4 regions of the Paenibacillus roseipurpureus genome follow, and region 4 is predicted to be linked to each of the others. Evidence: riboswitches for the same ligand, from Rfam matches in the RefSeq annotation. Region 4 holds a riboswitch; each other region holds the start of a gene.

Region 1 (3,663 bases), 640 kb from region 4:
GTGAATGAACGCCCAAAAAATGGGCGGATTAATGGCCTAGCAACGCACTCTGAGCGTCCGCCTTCATTTGATTATATTGAGCTGTATACGTTGCAATAATCGAAGTGTCATACCCGTTTGCGGTAAGCTTCGTACGGGTTTCGCTCATGATTTGAGCAAATTGGCTGTCTATTTGTGCAACTTTGGCTAACCCCTGCGTAATTAAACTCGTATTATGCGTAGCTTTATATTCATTATATAGCGCACTCAGTGAGCTAGTAGCATCCGCTTGAAGACTCGAGAGCTTTGCTTCAGCTTCTGCCGTTATGGACTCATACGAAGGTTTCACCACAGCACCTCCGCTTGGTCCGCCACCGCCTCCTCCGACAATGCCACCGCCCGTGACAGGCGCTGTCGTGCCAGGTTTCGTTGTTTCCGACGGCTTCTTGTCCGTCTCTTTCTTCTCATCTAACGTATTCGCAGAGACCGTGTACGTCTCAGGATTCCATTCAATCGTTTTGCCAACCGACTCCGAGAAGAAACGGATCGGCACATACAGACTGCCATCTACAATGTAGCCGGGCAGATCGTCCGAAGGACTTTTGCTCACACCATCAAAAACATAGGATACCTTCTCTTTATACACATGCAAGTGGCTCGGCGTTAACTTCGATTTGTCGAAAGGCTTGTCGCTTTTATCATGAACCTGCGTGTTCATCTTGTATTCATTGATATTAATCGTATCTGACGCGTTCGGTTTCCCAATGGACACCGTATACGTCGCGGAATCCCAGCTCACCGACTTATCCAGCGAGTACGAGATGAAACGAATCGGCACATACGTCGTCCCTTCATAAATAAACCCCTGCTGCCCCTCCGGCGGTGCATATTCCTTGCCATCAAACGTGAAATGCATCGGAATCTGATAAACATCCATCGGTATTGGCGCCTGCGCTGCAGATGCTTGAGCACTGAGTCCCAATAAAAATGCTAAAGATAAACCAGCTATTGCTTTCAATCCATCACTAACCTTCACTTACCAAACACCTCTTCTATTTATTTTAATAGGAAGCCGCGAAACTACATGCCTCCAGTCACACATTGGATACAACCAATTATAATCCCTTCTAGTCCATAAGTCACATAGTATAGGGGAAATAACGTAAAAACACCTCATTTGGACGGATAATTTAGCAAAAATTAATGTTTTTGTAATATAAAACCGACAAAGTTCGACAAACTATCAACCCTAAATAAGGTATAGTTGTGTAAGTTGTATATTACTTAGGGGGCCTGTTAGATGCCTAGTTACTATTTCACTGATATTTGGACACCTTTGCAATTAATTGGAATTAAGCTATTTAGAGACGATGAGGGGAACATATGGATTAAATGTTGGGGCTTCAAACGAAGAAAAATTACCTTCACTTAAAATTGCATGTTACTCATATAGAGGGACTAAAGACAGGGTCTATAGTCCCATTTTAATTTTATACAACCGCACAATAACGCAAACAATCCTCGATTGTATGTAAAGTCTCCTGCTGGGCGCGTAGCAGCTTGCTTGTATCCCATTGCCCACTATGTAGATCTTTCTCGATCAAAGTCAGCATCCATAACGAGTGAACCAACGCATAACGATGATAGTCCAACATAAACGTTTGCGTATCCGCCTCCCAATTAAGCGACATCCGCTGATTCACATAAGCCTGCAAAGCAGCAAGGCGAGTGGCGGAACTAACCTTTTTCGGAAAGTCAGGATGACTCATATCTAGCAACCCATATAAATCCCAAAACACCGCATTCTCATGCATAAACTCCCAATCCAGCACGATGAACTCATCTCCACGCCGAGCAACATTGCCTTGATGATAGTCCCCGTGGGAAATCACCATCTCCGTTTCAAAACTATCCTTCATCCAAGTCAACAAATGACCAATGGTCTCTTGCTTTCGTTCATCTACCCCTAACGCCTGCAAACGCTGGCTCTCGTTCAATCCGTTCCTAACCTCTTGAATTAGCGATTTCAGATGAGGTTTATCCCCATTGAAGTCTGGAGGAATTGTATCCAGTGGAAGCTTATGCCACAGCGGAATACTTGCAGCCGCCTGAAGGTAATCCCCTTCCTTCAATTGATGTATCATTTCACCCATATCCTCATAAATCGCCCAATAACGTAATGGTTCATGATGGTCTGCCGCGGCGTACAATTTTGGAAAACGTACAGCCACAGAGACTAATACATGGTCATAGAGCCAACGTTCACGTCCACAAGTCGTCTCATTCGTTAGAGGTTTAAAAATAAAAGATTCCCTACGACCATCGACCTCTATCCAAAATCGCTCTATAACCCTGCCATTCCTGCCTGTATACAAGGCCTGACGCCCCAAAACCCTTGCAGCATCTAATTCACCGCTAGGAGTGACAACCTGAGATAGCACCTGTTCTAATTCCATACGCAATGTGTACCAGCTCCCCGTAACCAAGCTATCTTTCTTCCCATGTATTCGATATGCTTGATTGCTTACCTTTATTCAAATGAAAAAAAGCACCTCACTGAGGCGCTCTTCGTTTCATGCTATGTATACAACTCATCAGGTGCGAGCCTCTCATCCGCTCTCTTGGCGGCCGCGAACACGCTTAAATAAAATAAACAACCGATTAGCCAAATGATCCCAATCGTAATCAACCACATTTGAATACATCTACCTCCTATTGAATGTCCACGTAAATCTCTCGGAGGCCCGTGTGCGGCGGCTGGCTAACTTATTAGACATCGCTAACTTAGTCCCTCTAGCTTTGCGTCACTGATTTTCATCAGTTTTGCCTTTGTCCTACGAATAATGCGATTCACTTTATAGGTCTATTCTAGCAAATTGGTTGAAACTTGCATCATGCTTGGGAATCATTGTTGCAGCCATTCATTAGGCCATAAGCACCGATTTTAATTCTATGAATTCCCTCCCTATTATTTTTTAAAAGCTTGAGCTAACTGATTAATGGCACTGGTCTGTGCTGTTTGCTTCATTGCACTGTATTCTTGCTTCCAGCCCTGAATATCGCTATTACTAACGCCAGCCCGCTCTGCTTCAGCAATCGTAGCATTGAAACCTGCATCACACTGCGATTCAGCACTTGTAAATTTGCCCATAAACATACTTTGTAACTCCTTTATCCCTAAAGCAGGATTCGCTTTCTTGGCATTAATTACGCTTCCTATGAGAGTATTAATATCTCCCTGACAGCTTGTCTTTAAAGAGTCCAATTTAGATCGATAGCTCGAAACAACAGCAGGATCTGTTTGAGCAATTTGTGGCTTCTCCTTAGGAGGTTGCTCCTCTTTCACTTGCGGGCTAGGAGTTGGTTCCGGTTGCTTGATATCTGATTGAACCTGTTTTTTGGCCTTCAATTCCTGTTCAACACGACTCCGTTCCACCGGATCATCGATACCGATTAGCTCGATCGGATAATTCGGATCAAGGATTAGCAGCCCTTTACCATACTGTTTCGTTATGAGGCGCAAAGCAGTAATTTCACTATCTGATAATTTGGATAACAAAAGATCACGAATTTTCTGCTTTTCCTCAGTTGCGAGATCGCTTTTGGCCTCCCCCGTAAGGTAATAGACCTCTTTCAAGCTTAAACCGGACTTTAATAATATTGCTGCTACATCTAGCGCATCCT
Region 2 (3,663 bases), 2.9 Mb from region 4:
CATCTACCTCGCCTTCTTCATCAAACGGTGTAATGATCGGCACATAAATCCCGTGTAGATCTTGTTCTCTTAGCAAAATAACCAACTCCCAGCCTCGTGTGTTTGTACATTTACTTTAGCATGGAACAATCCATCACTGTTAGCTATAATAAATGATAGAACTCATCAAAAATTTTGATAATAAAGCGAGGCCGTACATGGATCTGACTTATTTCCGAACGTTTCGAGAGGTGGCACGCCGCAAAAGCTTTACACGTGCTGCTGAGGAATTAGGCTATGCGCAATCCAGCATTACGATGCAAATTCAGAAGCTGGAACGAGAATATGGCGTTCCACTCTTCGAGCGATACGGACGGCAGCTGCGGTTGACTCCTCCAGGAGAAACCTTGCTAGTTCTTACTTTGCAAATGCTGGAGCTCTATGATCAATCCAAAGAAATGATCGCAAGCCAAGTCTCTGGCACATTGACGATTGGCACGATTCATTCGCTTGCCGCTTATTATTTGCCGCCTTTTCTACACGAGTTGAAAAAGCTGTACCCTACACTTAATATCCAATTATTCCCGGACAGTGAAGCCTCCATTCTAGCCAAAGTCAAAGACGGCGATTATGATATCGGGCTGCTGCTGGACCAGTATCCTGCGGATCCGTCCCTCGCCTGTACGAAGGTCAGGGAGGAACAGCTCGTTGTCATCGCCCCTCAAGATCATCCACTCAGTCGTGAGTCGCACATAAGCATCAGCGCTCTTGGCGCCTACGAATTCATCGTGACTGAGGAAGGCTGCATCTACAGAGGTAAATTTGAGAGACTGCTCAAAGAACAAGCTATTGCCTTACAAATCGGGTTCGAATTGGGCAATATCGAAACGATTAAACATTGTGTGATGAGCGGCCTCGGGCTTGCGCTGCTGCCCCTGATCACGGTGGAAAGCGAGCTAGAGTTGGGCAAGCTGGTACGGCTTCCTTTTACCCATACACAGTTAGCCATGGACTTACAGTTCGTCCTTCATCCGAAGAAGTGGATGTCGCAGCCTTTACAAGCGTTCATCAACAACTTCACCTGACAAGTAGTGTCGGCATAAGAATAGACAAAAAAAGAAGCTCACCTTTACGAAAAGGAAGAGCTTCTTATCATTTAGACACGGATGTCTAGATTTGCACCTAAGTGAGGCGCCGCTGGTGCGGTAACCTGCGCTTGATTATTCGCGAAATCTTGAATAAGTGTCGTGGTTAAATCCGTTTGCGTATCACTTGTCTTCTTCAACATCTGTATGCCGACCGCTTGTTTCAGACCGTCGGTGCTGTTGATGGCAGTAAGCGCGCTATTTACATTCATGCTTTTGTCTCCTCTCCAAGTTCGATAGCTGGCAAGCATTCGGTTTGATCCGATTAGCCCCTGTAGCTTTGCGTCTGACGCTTTCGCATCATTTGCCCTTTCGCTGCTGGCAGGAATGATCCAACCACCCTATTAGTATAGAGGGATTCTACATAATCCGTCAATTCTCGCGTTCTATGATTCGACGATTACACACCGTACGCTGCTGGATTCGTTCTCCAAGCGCGCAGCAATTCCATATCCGCTGCTTGAATTTTGCCTTTTTCCAAAGCAACTTCAAGCAAGGTTGAATAATTGGAAAGCGTGTGAAGTGGCATATCTGCCGCCGCGAACGCATCTGTTGCTTTGTCTAACTGGTAGGAGAAGATCGCCAATACGCCAAGCGCTTTCGCACCCGCGTCATTGACTGCCAACGCCGCTTTAAGCGAACTGCCGCCTGTCGAAATCAAATCCTCGATGACGATAACCTTCTGACCTGGCTTCACAGTTCCTTCGATCAGGTTTTCTTTGCCATGACCTTTCGCTTTATCGCGAATGTAGATCATCGGAAGTCCGAGCTTCTGAGCGACCCAAGCTGCGTGCGGAATGCCAGCTGTTGCTGTTCCTGCGACAACCTCAGCTTCTGGGAATTTCTCTTTGATCAACGCAGCGAACCCGTCTGCAATCGCTTCGCGAATCGCTGGGTGCGACATCGTTAAGCGATTATCGCAATAAATCGGGGATTTCAATCCTGATGTCCATGTAAAAGGTTGTTGTGGACGAAGCGCAACCGCTTCGATATCTAATAACGACGCGGCAATGTGCTGCGCGATGGTTTCAAGTTTACTCATGTCTCTTCCACCGATCCTTTCAAATGTTAAAATCTTGGGGCCCGACACCTTATACGATTGATTCGATAATCGCTTCAATCGCAGCTCGTGGATCCGCCGCCCCTGTGATCGGACGCCCGATCACGACGTAGTCCGTCCCCTGCGCGAACGCCTCAGCCGGCGTCATGATGCGCGACTGGTCGCCCATATCCGCCCCCGCCGGGCGGATGCCTGGCGTCACGGTGACGAAGCTGTCACCGCACGCCGCCTTAATCGCCGTCACCTCAAGCGGTGAGGCGACGACGCCTTGCAGCCCCGCGGCATGCGCCGTGCGGGCATACCGAATGACGGCCTGCTCGACCGTACCGGTCAGGCCGATCTCGTCATTCAGCACGGGCTGCGAGGTGCTGGTTAACTGCGTCACGCCGATGACGATCGGACGTGGAGCTCCACCGGTAAGCGCCTTGTCGACACCCTCCAAGGCCGCTTCCATCATGTGCTTGCCTCCGGCGGCATGCACATTGAACAAATCTACCCCAAGGCGCGTCACGCTCTCCGAGCCGCCTTTCACCGTGTTCGGGATGTCATGCATCTTCACATCCAGGAACACCTTATAGCCGCGATCCTTCAGACTCGCGACAAAGGTAGGACCTGCAGCATAAAACAGCTGCATTCCTACCTTTACATAGCAGGGGATGCCGTCAAGCTGCTTTAGCAGCCCTTCGGCACCTTCTGCGTTCGCGTAATCTAAGGCGACCATAATGCGTCCGGTAACATCTAATCGTGTTAACGCACTCATGTTTGGCACCATCCCTTAAGCATAAATTGGCATTGCACGTGAGGAGAAGTTAATCGCTTCAAGCATATTTACTAGCGCTCTAACCGTATCGAGAGATGTCATACAAACAACACCGTTCTCAACTGCTTCACGACGAATGCGGAAGCCGTCACGCTCAGGCGTTTTACCTTTAGTCAATGTGTTCACGACAAACTGTGCATCACCGCTGCGGATGAGGTCAAGAATGTTCGGTGAACCTTCGCTGAGCTTATGAACCGTTGTTACAGGAAGTCCTGCTGCTTCAATCGCTTCAGCCGTTCCGCCTGTTGCAATAAGTTTGTAGCCTAAGCGGTAGAAACCTTTCAAAATCTCAATCGCTTCTTCTTTATCTTTATCCGCTACGGTGACCACGACGGAACCAGCAGCTGGAATTTTCATACCTGCGCCGATTAAGCCTTTGTAAAGAGCTTTCGCGAAATTCACATCACGGCCCATAACTTCACCCGTGGATTTCATTTCAGGTCCAAGTGTTGTATCAACGCGGCGAAGCTTCGCGAAGGAGAACACCGGCACTTTGACGGAGACATAGTTGTCTTCCGGCCATAGACCGCTTTGGTAACCCATATCCGCAAGCTTCTGCCCCATGATGACGCGAGTCGCGACATTCGCCATTGGAATGTTCGTTACTTTGCTCAAGAATGGCACGGTTCTGGAAGAACGCGGGTTAACCTCGATCACGT
Region 3 (3,663 bases), 960 kb from region 4:
GCGATTTCTCTTCACCGCGGATCGTGCGGACTTGAAATTGATGAATGCTCATAGGCTCACAACCTTTAATTGTATTTGACATAATTAAATTGTACACAATTTTAATTGAAAAGAAAAGTTATTTTTTCATCAATTGGGCCAGCGCCTCTTGGAGCTGCGGGAACTTCCATACGAAACCATGCTGCTGTAAAACCCGAGGCAGGACCTTCTGACCCTCCAACAATAGCACGGAGAGCTCGCCGAACAATAGCTTCATCATGAAGGCTGGAACTGGGAATATATTCGGTCTTCTCATAACAGTCGCCAATGTACGTCCAAATTGTTGATTCGTCACGGGATTGGGAGCCGTTGCGTTGACAGGACCTTCAATATCATCGTGATCTACGCAGAAATCAATTAAACGCACCATGTCATCGATATGGATCCATGACATCCATTGTCTGCCGCTGCCGACGGTACCTCCAACACCAAGCTTATAAGGCAAAGCCATTTTCGGAAAAGCGCCTTCGAGGTTATCCAGCACAAGTCCAACACGAACTTTCACCACGCGAGTTCCTTGGATTTGATCGGCGGCATGCTCCCACTGCTTAACAACGGATGCTAAGAAATCCGTGTTTCGGAATGGGCTAGTCTCGTCGAAAGTGTCCGTTTCTGACGTTCCGTAATAGGACATCCCGGATGCATTCACAACGACACGCGGCTTCACGTCCATACTTGCAACGAGTTTGGCAACGTTAGCCGCTGCGTCTAAGCGGGACTGAATGATACGAGATTTGGCCGCCGCTGTCCACCGCTGACTGATCGATTCGCCAGCTAAGTTGACAATGGCATGCAGCCCTTGTAGGGTATCGGGCTTCATCTTCAGATCATCCCAAGTAACCGTTGTTACACCTGGGATACGGGTAGCAGAGGAACGTGAAATGTTAATTAGCTCGTAACCTTGTTCTAACCAATAAGCGATTAATCGTTTACCGATAAAGCCGCTGCCGCCTGTGATTGCTATTTTCATCGGAAACACCTCCATACAATCAGTATAAAGAGTTCATCCAATCATTACCAATGGCAGATTTGTGATCATGATGGCATTCATTCGTTTGCAAAATAACGACACCATTCTCGCTTTTTCGTGTATAATAAGTCTTCGGTGTGTATTTATTAACCATTGGTAATTATTTGATTCATCTTCAACCATGAAGGGAGCGCGAGCACATGAATCGTGTACGTCAATTTCTACATGCCTATCATCCGATTGTACATACATTAATTTTGGGCACGGTTATGGCTAGGGCAGCTTCTTCAATGAGTTTGCCGTTCCTCGCTATCTATTTGGCTAAACACTCGGATATGAGCCCAAGTTTGATCGGGATTGTCATTGGGATGGGTGCGTTGGCAGGAACAGTAGGCGGATTTGTAGGTGGTACGTTATCTGACCGATTTGGTCGACGTGTCATCATGCTTGGGGCACTTTTCGGATGGGGCTTCGTCTTCTTAGGTTTTGGCATTGTGAAGCTGCCTGTTCTGTTTATGCTGTTGAACATGCTCAATGGGTTGTGCCGCTCGTTCTATGAGCCAGTGTCTCAAGCGTTAATGGCTGATTTAACGGAACCTGCGAAGCGGAGACAAGTGTTCTCGCTGCGCTATATGGCGATTAACATCGGTGTGGCTGTCGGCCCGCTGCTCGGCGCTTTTTTTGCGACGATGAACGGTGCGCTGCCTTTTCTGCTGACAGGCGTTATTTATTTAATTTACGGCATTACGTTGTACGCGCTCCTCATTAAATTTGGCATCAAGCAAATTGAAGGGGAGAAGAAGTCGAAGATAACGTTCGGATCGGCATGGAATGTCATTCGCAAAGACATGACTTTCCGTTTGTACATCATCGGCGGCATCATTGGGGCGATTGGCTACTCGCAGGTTATGGTAACACTCTCCCAGTATCTTCAGATGGATTTCACCAATGGTGTCAACATGTTCGCGGTGCTCATGAGCGCCAATGCGATTGTCGTGATTGCCATGCAGATTCCGCTTGGTAAGTGGGCTGAGAAGTATCCCCCGTTAACCGCGATCATCGTTGGCAACATCATGTTTGCACTCGGTGATGTGGGATTTGCCTTCTCGCATTCGCTGACTTGGCTCATCATCTCCATGGGTATTTTCACCTTTGGTGAAATTTTGAATTATCCAGCCGCTAATCTGCTGATTGATAAGCTTGCTCCAGAGAACATGCGAGGTACCTATTTCGGGGCGCAAACATTAACGAATCTGGGCCACTTTATGGGGCCTTGGATCGGCGGCTTCTTGCTTGTGTCTTTTGGCGGGAAAACGCTGTTTCTTCTCATTGCAATTTTGTCGATGGTTGGCTCGATTTTCTACTGGAGGGGCACGAAACGTCATATTTCGGTAAAAAGTTCGTCGAAAATGCAAGTTTTTTGATGGATTTCGTAAAAATGGTTCCATGGAACTATTCGAATTGTGAACGACTTCCCTTATTCTTGAGAGTATAAAGATCAACATTACGCTTTATCTAACTATTTGCTTGCACGTCATCTCGACAAAGGCAAAGCTGGCGAAAGCCAGTGACGCAAAGCTACAGGGGCTTTACTTCTCCTGCTTAGGGACAAGCAGCCAGCCAGCCGCCGAAAGATTGGGAATTCATTCAGAACCCCACTAATTCGGATCCCCTTGGTGGGGTTTTTCTCTGTCATAATTTCGATATTAAAAAATTGTAAACAGGAGGCTCACTCAGCATGAAATTGGATCATCACCCACAGGAAGAACAAAAAGCTACCTCATTATGCGGAAACCATGTTGCTCGTTTGGTGCCATCCACGGATGGACCGAAACTGATGATTAACCGCGAAGAGTACGCACTTAACGAAACTTGCTGGGACGTTGAATTGTTTCACGGAAGAAACAACAGCATTCTCATTTTTTATTGGAAGGGCGAAGTTAAGCTATCGGTGAAAATGCCCCCAATGTCGCAAATCGAAGGTTTTTTAACTAGACTTTTTCAATGCCTGACTTCCAAATTAAGAGCGGTTCAGCCTATCTAGGCGAACCGTTCTTTTTTCTCATTGTCACCAATCGACACGAACGGCTATAATGAGGCCATATCCATAAGTAGTCCTAAAGTGCTATATCGAGGGAGTTGCATGGTATGAGATTGATTACACGTTGGGATTGCATGAACAGGCTTAGGTCGTTTATGGAGGTACAAGGTGACTATACACTTCAAACAGATACACCACGTAGCAATTATTTGTTCTGATTATGAACGATCCAAGCATTTCTATGTCGAGCTGCTCGGACTTACCGTTATCCAAGAAACGTATCGTGCAGAGCGGGATTCTTACAAATTGGATTTACGGATCGGGGACACAGATCAAGAGATTGAACTATTCTCTTTTCCGAATCCGCCACTACGCGTAAATCAACCTGAGGCTCGTGGACTGCGGCATTTGGCATTCGTTATCACCAATATGGATGAGACTGTGGAGGCCTTGACACACAAGGGGATCACGGTGGAGCCAGTACGGATTGATCCAATCACGGGGAACCGCTACACATTCTTCGCCGATCCAGATGGGCTCCCCTTGGAGCTGGTTGAAGTAATAGAATGTTAATTTAGGAATAAACATAATCCTCCTCACCAATACTAAGTTT
Region 4 (3,663 bases):
TGCTTCCGTACAATGCAATGTAAAGTTTGCCGTCATAAAGGTCTATATCAGTCGGCTTGGACCCTATAAACATCTCATGCTCAATGGATAGAGTCGCAGGATTAATATAAAGCAGCTTATTGGCATCTTGCGATACAGCATACAATAATCCCGTGTCTTGACTGTAAACCATGTCAGTTACAGGCAAATTGAAGCCAAGTTTATTATCCACATATGTTGTTTGTGTTACCGTGTTTGTTGGAGTTAAATTGAGGTTTAGTTTTTCAATAGCCTTTGTTGTCGTATTGAATAAGTATGTATTATTGGAACCATCCATCAATATACGTTCAGTTTGATAGGGAAGGTTAGTAATTTTTGTGAAATTATTGCGATCGTAAACTGCGGTATCGGAAAATGCATAATTATCTTTTACATAAAAAATCTTATTCTCATAGGGACCGTCTTTAAAATCGCCGTGGATGATTTTCAAATTGGTTTTATCGAATTTGTGTCCTGCAAAGAATACATCATTGCCGTCTTGGATTACTTTACGTCCTGCATAGGAGAATCCATATCCGCCGTAATAGGTAGATTGGTTGTTAGGTACTAAAGTATCTGTCGCTGTGTTATATGCTGCTAGTTTTGAACCAGATAAACCGCTCTCACCTACGTATAAAGTATGTGTCGATTTATCTACAGCAAGGTCGGGCTTGTAATATACTTTTGGATACACATCTACTTGTGTCTCAACATTAGTCGTTAAATTAATATCGTAAACAAAATCAGAATTATCCTTTACAACATAGTAAAGCTTATTCCCATCAACCGCCACTCGATAAGGCGAACGGCTGCCACCGGTAGTAAGGGTAGAAGTAATTGCTTGAGAAGCAACGTCTACTACCTTAATTTGCGTTGCCCCAGAGAGTGGAATATAAAGCTTGCCATTATCCATTGCAATCCCAGACGGACTTGATCCAATAGCAAATTGCTTCTCGACTTGCAGATCACTTGTCCGGATAAACAGCAATTCGTTTGTATCGTTTGTTATCGCATAAATATAACCAGTTTGTTCCTCCATTACCCAGTCCACAATACTCTTATTAAGCATGTTCGTTGTTGCAGCTGCCGATACTCGGGCTACCGATCCTGGAATCACCATACTTACGGAGAAAAATAATAAACAAAATACGAGCAGAGATGCAATTTTCTTTCTCACTTGCGGCTTCGTGTTGAATCCTCTGTTTAATAAACTCATCCTACACCTCCAAAAATAATACAATCAAAAAAACCTACGCTAAGCACGGGCGGCTTATTACGCAGGTTGATATACGAATGATCCTATTAAATATACTAGGAATTCTAATGGCAACCTGGCAATCATAGCCTCTTGATAAGGCTTTAGACCCATAGCTTTGCGTCATCTCCTTTCGGAGATTTTGCCTTTTACATGAATAAAGAACTAAAAATTAGAACAACACTTACCAGATTATAGGTGATTTCGGTTTCCGTGACAACAAAAAAATTTAAATTACAACAAAATTCTGCAATTTTCTACTTACATCTGCAGCAAAGCCATCAGCAACATCCTTTTTTTGCTGGCGCGATGCAAGTCGTGTGATTTGGGGGATTTATTATGGTGCGTTGGACGGGGGTGGCCAGCAAGTGGCTATGGGGTCCTTCGAAGCAAGCTGAAAACTGTGCATAAATGAGTTCTTTAGCTGTGAAAAGTGATAAATCATCATTTCAAAGGCCTCCCAGGCGTAAATGGCTGCTGGAATGATGATTTTCATCACTACGGTGAAACTTGGAGGGTTGTGGAGGTGGGGAGGATTTTTACGAACGTTCATCCAAATATTTCTTTATGATCTCTTTCCCCGTAATCATTTCAAAGGTCCTAATAAAAAACCACATAAACCCGATATAAAAACCGACAAGTGGATACCGAAAAGATGCCGGCTTATTCCCTTCAAAATAGAAATGACCTACCCAGGAAAACACATAGTGCAGAATCCCAAGGCCCAGCGTCACCCAAATATTATTAAATAAAAATATCCAACCAAGAAAGGCAAACAAAAAAGCAAAGTAATGCAGAGTCTGATTATATCGGTTCTGATGGGCTTTCATATAGAAATTCAAATCTCTTCTAATTTGATCTTTCAAATTGATCCCTCAAATTCCCTTTTCAAAATACTCATATAAATCGTATCCGAATACCGCCCATGAATAAACGTTTTCTCTCTTAATCGGCCTTCCTCTTTAAATCCGCACTTCAAATAACATCGATACGCTCGTTCATTAAAATCGTGAACTTCCAGTTGTAATCGATTTAGATTCAGTCTGTTAAAGACAAAATCTTGCAGTAACTTTATCGCTTCCGTCCCAAATCCTTGGCCCAGATACTCTTTCATTCCAATCACAATGCCAAGTTCAGCGGATCTATTTTTCCAGTCGATTCGAAATAAATCAATTTGCCCTATGTATTCCTCCGTATCCTTGTGAGCGATCACAAAGCCCTTCTGCTCCGTTTTGCCTTCAAGAATGGCGTTTAAATATTGCTCTGTTCCATGAACTGTATGCGGATACAGAAAAATGTCCGATAAATGATCAACAATCTCAGGATCATTGCACCATTGTCTCATATACTTTAAGTCTTCCTTGCTGTACTCTCTTAAAATAATCCGATCACCCATAAGTCGCGGCATTGGTGGCACATCCTTTTCGGTTAGTTAAGGGGCATAAAAAAGAGATGACTCCCAATGTATGTAAGGGTCATCTCTGGTGTCTCAGCTTCGCGGAGGAAGATAAAAAATGTATTGAACGAAAAATAACGCTATGATATAATCGATAGCGATGTTGACAAATTCAAAATATATTACCGTACAGTTCTATCCCTACTTTAATTGTACATCCAAAACCTTGAGTTGTCAACGCCCTTTTTTATCCCAAAATTGCGGAAAAGGAGGCACCTTTCATGCAGGCATTGCCTGCGGATCATTTTCATCCATACCCAGCTCTCAAAGAGCAGAAAGCAGGGATCAATGTCAACTCCTACACAAACTAAACCGACGCCAGCCAGCAGTGACGGCTTCTCTATGAAAGCCATTATGCCGCCTCTTGCAGCAATTATTGTCGCCATGATTATGGTTATTCTAGACAGCACCGTCGTCAACAATGCCATCCCGAAACTCGTGGAGTACTTCCATACCGATCTGAAAACGATCCAATGGACCGTCACCGGCTATACACTGGCCTTATCCGCCGTTATCCCACTTGCAGGCTGGATGACCGATAAATTCGGATCCAAGCAGATTTTTATGATTACGATTGCCCTGTTCACGATCGGCTCCGTCCTTTGCGGTATCGCGCAATCGCCAGAACAGCTGATCCTTTTCCGCGTCATTCAAGGCTTAGGCGGCGGCATGGTCGGTCCGATTGGGATGACCATGGTATTCAAGCTCGCACCTGCAGAGCGCCGCGGATCCATCATGGGCATGCTCGGCATTCCCATGTTGATGGCGCCTGCGTTCGGTCCAGTGCTATGCGGCTGGCTCGTCGATTCTGTCAGTTGGCACTGGATTTTCATCATCAATTTGCCAATCGGTCTTATTGCCCTTTTTCTCGGGTATAAATTTTTACCGAAATCCGACCGCCATACGGCGCCGCATCTGGACCTTATCGGCATGT

What was found. Region 4 has a riboswitch for cyclic di-GMP ahead of MJB10_RS23690 (S-layer homology domain-containing protein). Riboswitches for the same ligand answer to the same signal wherever they lie in the genome.
Region 1: it holds a riboswitch for cyclic di-GMP, as region 4 does, so the genes downstream of both, MJB10_RS20695 (phosphotransferase) here and MJB10_RS23690 (S-layer homology domain-containing protein) in region 4, are expected to answer to the same signal.
Region 2: it holds a riboswitch for cyclic di-GMP, as region 4 does, so the genes downstream of both, MJB10_RS10390 (putative motility protein) here and MJB10_RS23690 (S-layer homology domain-containing protein) in region 4, are expected to answer to the same signal.
Region 3: it holds a riboswitch for cyclic di-GMP, as region 4 does, so the genes downstream of both, MJB10_RS19215 (hypothetical protein) here and MJB10_RS23690 (S-layer homology domain-containing protein) in region 4, are expected to answer to the same signal.

What each region holds. Positions count from the first base shown of each region.
Region 1 covers NZ_CP130319.1:4,611,420-4,615,082, forward strand. Annotated here, with positions in the region: gene MJB10_RS20690 (copper amine oxidase N-terminal domain-containing protein) at 29-1,015, opposite strand; gene MJB10_RS20695 (phosphotransferase) at 1,470-2,435, opposite strand; cyclic di-GMP riboswitch class I at 2,729-2,817, opposite strand; gene MJB10_RS20700 (hypothetical protein) at 2,948-3,663, opposite strand, start outside.
Region 2 covers NZ_CP130319.1:2,400,767-2,404,429, reverse strand. Annotated here, with positions in the region: gene dapA (4-hydroxy-tetrahydrodipicolinate synthase) at 1-76, opposite strand, end outside; gene MJB10_RS10395 (LysR family transcriptional regulator) at 198-1,064, shown strand; gene MJB10_RS10390 (putative motility protein) at 1,136-1,336, opposite strand; cyclic di-GMP riboswitch class I at 1,357-1,443, opposite strand; gene pyrE (orotate phosphoribosyltransferase) at 1,525-2,166, opposite strand; gene pyrF (orotidine-5'-phosphate decarboxylase) at 2,216-2,944, opposite strand; gene carB (carbamoyl-phosphate synthase large subunit) at 2,960-3,663, opposite strand, start outside.
Region 3 covers NZ_CP130319.1:4,294,635-4,298,297, reverse strand. Annotated here, with positions in the region: gene MJB10_RS19230 (glutathione peroxidase) at 1-52, opposite strand, end outside; gene MJB10_RS19225 (TIGR01777 family oxidoreductase) at 119-1,009, opposite strand; gene MJB10_RS19220 (MDR family MFS transporter) at 1,210-2,433, shown strand; cyclic di-GMP riboswitch class I at 2,547-2,641, shown strand; gene MJB10_RS19215 (hypothetical protein) at 2,748-3,053, shown strand; gene gloA2 (SMU1112c/YaeR family gloxylase I-like metalloprotein) at 3,225-3,623, shown strand.
Region 4 covers NZ_CP130319.1:5,251,607-5,255,269, forward strand. Annotated here, with positions in the region: gene MJB10_RS23690 (S-layer homology domain-containing protein) at 1-1,234, opposite strand, end outside; cyclic di-GMP riboswitch class I at 1,341-1,430, opposite strand; gene MJB10_RS23695 (DUF962 domain-containing protein) at 1,813-2,139, opposite strand; gene MJB10_RS23700 (GNAT family N-acetyltransferase) at 2,136-2,681, opposite strand; gene MJB10_RS23705 (MDR family MFS transporter) at 3,018-3,663, shown strand, end outside.